DNA from 2 places in the Brevibacillus sp. YAE8 genome. Region 2 is predicted to be linked to the other one. Evidence: a T-box and tRNA genes for the amino acid it is inferred to sense, from the RefSeq annotation. Region 2 holds a T-box; the other holds one or more tRNA genes.
What was found. The T-box of region 2 lies ahead of leuS (leucine--tRNA ligase). A T-box ahead of a tRNA ligase gene usually reads a tRNA of that ligase, here a tRNA-Leu.
Positions count from the first base shown of each region.

Region 1 (2,386 bases), on a different contig from region 2:
AGGTGTTACCATTTTTTGTATGAAGAATGACAATCGTGACAATTCGCAAAACAGCCTATTTCAAGTCGTCCGGAATGCATTTGGAGCGGGAAAAATAGGCGGAAATCATCGCGGCCACCCTGCCCTTTTCCGTGTTCATGTCGATTTTGTTTTGCAAGCAGCGCAAAAGCTCCTGGTCGCAGCTACAGGAAAAATAGCCGCGCTTTTGATAGCAGCGGTCGTGCTTTTTGCAGCAGCGGTCGATATCGTCAATCGGGGCGCCCGGCCCCGAACAGCCCGGGCCGCACCAGTTTCCGTACAAACAAGGAATCCGACCTGCCCGCCGTCTTCTTCTGCCCACCAGCCATCACTCCGCATCGTCAATGATTATTGGTAGCATATTGGAAAAGCGGGGAAGTTGCTTTAGGCAATTTCCACGAAAATTGACGCAAAAACTTGCGAGGCAGAGCGGAGAGAGGGTGGTGTCATGGCGGTCGCTGCCAGGACGAGAACGCCAGCGGGGAGCCGCTTCGTTTTCACAGATTTGCACGCAGAAAAACTTTTAAAATACTCCTTGAAATCGGCTGCTAGATATGATAGATTAGTTCTTGCCCGAGCGATATGCGAACAGGGCAAGCGGAAAATTTGGATGGATGTCCGAGCGGCCGAAGGAGCACGATTGGAAATCGTGTAGGCGGGGTCGACCCGTCTCGTGGGTTCAAATCCCACTCCATCCGCCATCATGGCCCGTTGGTGAAGCGGTTTAACACAGCAGCCTTTCACGCTGTCATACAGGGGTTCGAATCCCCTACGGGTCACCTAGTTCCCCCACAAAGCGAAGTGGATGCGTTGTAACAACGCCGAGTACTTTGCGGGGCCCCAACAACTGGTTGGAACCCGACTTTTGTCGGGGAAGAGTGGAGGCTTAGCTCAGCCGGGAGAGCATCTGCCTTACAAGCAGAGGGTCGGCGGTTCGATCCCGTCAGCCTCCACCATTTTCATATTTGCGGTCGTGGCGGAATTGGCAGACGCGCTAGATTCAGGTTCTAGTGGTGGCAACACCGTGGAGGTTCAAGTCCTCTCGACCGCACCATATCGTAAACGACAGGTTCCAGTCTGCTTTTGTGGCAGGCAGGGGCCTTTTTTTGTTAGGCGTTCGCGCTCTCTCTGCTGGCGCTGCCATATTCGGCGCGGCCGTTTCGGAATGGCCGAAGCGTACGGCAACACCAACGGCTTAGGCATGGACAAAGTGGCCCGCGAGACTTGTTGATTGTACAAGGCGTCTCGCGGGTTGTTCGTTTCTTCTCCTTGAAGCGGCTCCCCCTGCCGTGCCAGCACCTTGTCCCCAAAAACGTGGCCCCAACAGGTCGCTTGGGCAAGATATGGTATAACTAAACTAAAAAGAAAGAGAACGCAGGAAAGAGGTTGGCATGCATGGACTCGGTTCTTCACGTGTTAAAAGAGTGCAGTCTCCTGGCGTGGGAAAAAGGGAAGCCGTCCCTGGAAGTGGCGTTCTCGTCCCCGACGATGCTCGCCCCGCTGTCAGGGCGAATGCGCATGCAGGATGGCAAGCGGACGGTTTGGCTGGGCCCGGAACAAATCGTGCTTTTGCGTCCGGGCCACTCGGTGACGATCTGCGCCGACAAAAACGAGAGCCCGCCTGTTTGCCGCCTGTCCTTCGAGAGCTATCGGCTGGCGGAGCACGACGATGAACAGCTCGTCTACCGCAACGACCGCAGTTGTTTGCCTGCGAGCGGCTGGGTCAGGAATCGACTGCCGTATCGGGCAAATGTGCTGCTGAACGAGCTTTTGCACGCGTGCCAGCAAGCGTCCGCCCACGGCCAGACGGCAGAGCAAAAGCAGCACCAGCGCTTGTTCAAAGAGCTGATGGAGCTTGCCCTCCAGTACGAAATCACGCCTGAACTGGATTGGGAGCCGTCGATTCAGAAAGCGGTAACCTATATCGAGGAAAACTACCGAAGCCCGATTACCCGCTCCGAGCTGGCGCGGCTGGCCGGATTTCATACGAGCTATTTTTCGACCTTGTTTGCGAAAAAGCTGGGGTGGGGCTATTCCGAATATTTGAATCGCGTGCGGATCGACCGCGCCAAAGAGCATTTGCTGACGTCGGCCATGACGGTCAACGAAATTGCCGCGGAGGTCGGCTATGCAAACGGCGAGTATTTGAGCCGAAAATTCAAGCAACTGACCGGCATGTCCCCAGGCGAGTTCCGCAGTCGGCCGATTCCGAAGCGAATCGCCGCCTTTCAATTCGTGGGCGATTTGCTTGCGCTCGGTGTCACGCCTGTCGCCACTGACGATGAGCTTGTGCGCGGAGCGCTGCTGTTAAAAGAGGAACTGCAAAATGTTCCGACGGTCAACGGCGCATACGACGACGAGCAGCTCG
Region 1 covers NZ_BAAIYG010000005.1:276,541-278,926, reverse strand. Annotated here, with positions in the region: gene AC27IT_RS10980 (phospholipase A2 family protein) at 56-340, opposite strand; tRNA gene AC27IT_RS10975 (tRNA-Ser) at 627-719, shown strand; tRNA gene AC27IT_RS10970 (tRNA-Glu) at 724-797, shown strand; tRNA gene AC27IT_RS10965 (tRNA-Val) at 899-974, shown strand; tRNA gene AC27IT_RS10960 (tRNA-Leu) at 986-1,072, shown strand; gene AC27IT_RS10955 (helix-turn-helix domain-containing protein) at 1,414-2,386, shown strand, end outside.
Region 1: it encodes a tRNA-Leu, which carries the amino acid that the T-box ahead of leuS (leucine--tRNA ligase) is inferred to sense. The anticodon was not compared.

Region 2 (2,386 bases):
TCTGAAGGTGCTGGACATCAGCAAGCTTTCGGTGATTGCAGACTACTTCATGATCTGCCACGGAAACAACGAGCGTCAGGTGCAGGCGATCGTGCGCGAAATTCGCGATCAAGCCCACAAAAACGGTTTTGACGTTCGCGGCATTGAAGGCGCGGATGAGGGACGCTGGGTGCTCGTCGACCTCGGCGATATCGTGATTCACGTCTTCCACCGCGAAGATCGCGAGTTTTACAATCTGGAGCGACTGTGGAAGGATGCAGAAGAAGTGTCCTTCGCTGCGCAAGGGTAAAAACGGATGGCGTACGCACACATGGCCGCAGTTTACGACAGGCTGATGGCGGACACCCCCTACGATCAATGGCTGGACTGGGTCGAGCGCACCTGGCAAAAGGGAGAGGCCCCAAAACGAGTCATTGATCTGGGCTGCGGGACGGGATCGATTGCGATTCCGCTGGCCAAGCGCGGCTATCGGGTCACGGGCGTCGATCTGTCCGCCGAGATGCTGGCGATTGCCTACGACAAAATGCGGCAGGAGCAAGTAGAGGTGGCGTGGGTCGAGCAGGATATGCGCGAGCTTTCCTTGCCGGAGGCGGACGCGGTCATTTCCTTGTGCGACTCTCTCAGCTACCTGACAGAAGAAGCGGACGTGCAGGAGACGTTTCGGCGCGTCTTCGCTCACCTTGCTCCCGGGGGAAGCTTTTTGTTCGATGTGCACAGCCCGTACAAAATGCTGCATATTTTCGGCGACGAGACATTCACCTACGTCGACGATGAGGTTTCGTACATTTGGCAATGTTTTTGCGATCCGCTGCGCCTGGAGGTAGAGCACCAGCTCACCTTTTTCGTCCGCCAGCCAAACGGCTTGTACGAGCGGCTGGAGGAGGAGCATTGGCAAAGAGCCTACCAGCCGGTCCAACTGATGCGCTGGCTGGCCGACGCGGGCTTCACGGACATCGTCATTACGGCAGACTATTCGGATTTGCCGCCGCAGGAAGCGAGCGAACGCTTATTTTTTGCCGCTCGCAAGCCGTAGGGTTTGACACGGTTGGTTTATATTGACTATAATGGCGTTATAACTACAAATTTCGACGCGTTTAAGAGGAATAGTAGGAATATGCCCCGCGGATACAGAGAGTTGACGGCAGGTGCAAGTCAACCCGGGACTATCTGAACTCGCCTCCCAGCACTTGCCCCGAAGGCCATGTGTACATGGTTGCGTAAGGGCAGGCGGCTCATCCCCGTTACGGATTTCAAGTGGGTGAATGCTTTTTCATTCGCCAATCTGGGTGGTACCGCGGGAATATAAACAAACCTCTCGTCCCTTTCGTAGAACGACTGGGGACGTGGGGTTTTCTTTATACTGGACCGGAATGTACAGATTCTTATCCGGTATAAGTGCAACGAAGGCTACGCCAATGGCTCGGTGTAGCCGAGTTTTCATTTTTTACCTATTTCAAGATGGGAGTGCTCTACCATGGTTTTCAGTCATCGTGATGTTGAAAAAAAGTGGCAACAATACTGGGAGCAAAACAAGACCTTTAAAACTTCTGAGGACCCGAACAAGAAAAAGTTTTACGCACTCGATATGTTCCCGTATCCATCTGGTGCCGGGCTGCACGTCGGACACCCGGAAGGCTATACGGCTACCGATATTTTGTCCCGCATGAAGCGGATGCAAGGCTACAACGTGCTCCATCCAATGGGCTGGGATGCGTTTGGCTTGCCAGCCGAGCAGTACGCGCTCGATACGGGGAATGACCCTGCGGAGTTCACAGAAAAAAACATCAACACGTTCCGCCGCCAAATCAAGTCGCTCGGCTTCTCCTACGACTGGGACAGAGAGATCAACACGACCGATCCGCACTACTACAAATGGACCCAGTGGATTTTTACGAAGCTGTATGAGCACGGCCTGGCCTACGTTGACGAAGTAGCCGTGAACTGGTGCCCGGCGCTGGGAACCGTTCTGGCCAACGAAGAAGTCATTGACGGCAAAAGCGAGCGCGGCGGCCATCCGGTCGAACGCCGCCCGATGAAACAATGGGTATTGAAAATTACCGCGTATGCGGAAAGACTGCTCGAAGACCTGGAAGAGCTGGACTGGCCGGAGAGCATCAAGGAAATGCAGCGCAACTGGATCGGCCGTTCCGAAGGGGCAGAGGTTACGTTTGCCATTGAGGGACACGACCAGACCTTTACTGTCTTCACGACCCGCCCGGATACGCTCTACGGCGCCACCTACACGGTACTCGCTCCCGAGCACAAGCTGGTGGAACAGATTACGACGCCAGAGCAGAGAGCAGCGGTAGAAGCTTACCTGGAGCAGACGAAGCACAAAAGCGATCTGGAGCGTACCGACCTGGCGAAAGAAAAGACAGGGGTATTC
Region 2 covers NZ_BAAIYG010000020.1:79,380-81,765, reverse strand. Annotated here, with positions in the region: gene rsfS (ribosome silencing factor) at 1-289, shown strand, start outside; gene AC27IT_RS19975 (class I SAM-dependent DNA methyltransferase) at 296-1,033, shown strand; T-box leader at 1,085-1,326, shown strand; gene leuS (leucine--tRNA ligase) at 1,475-2,386, shown strand, end outside.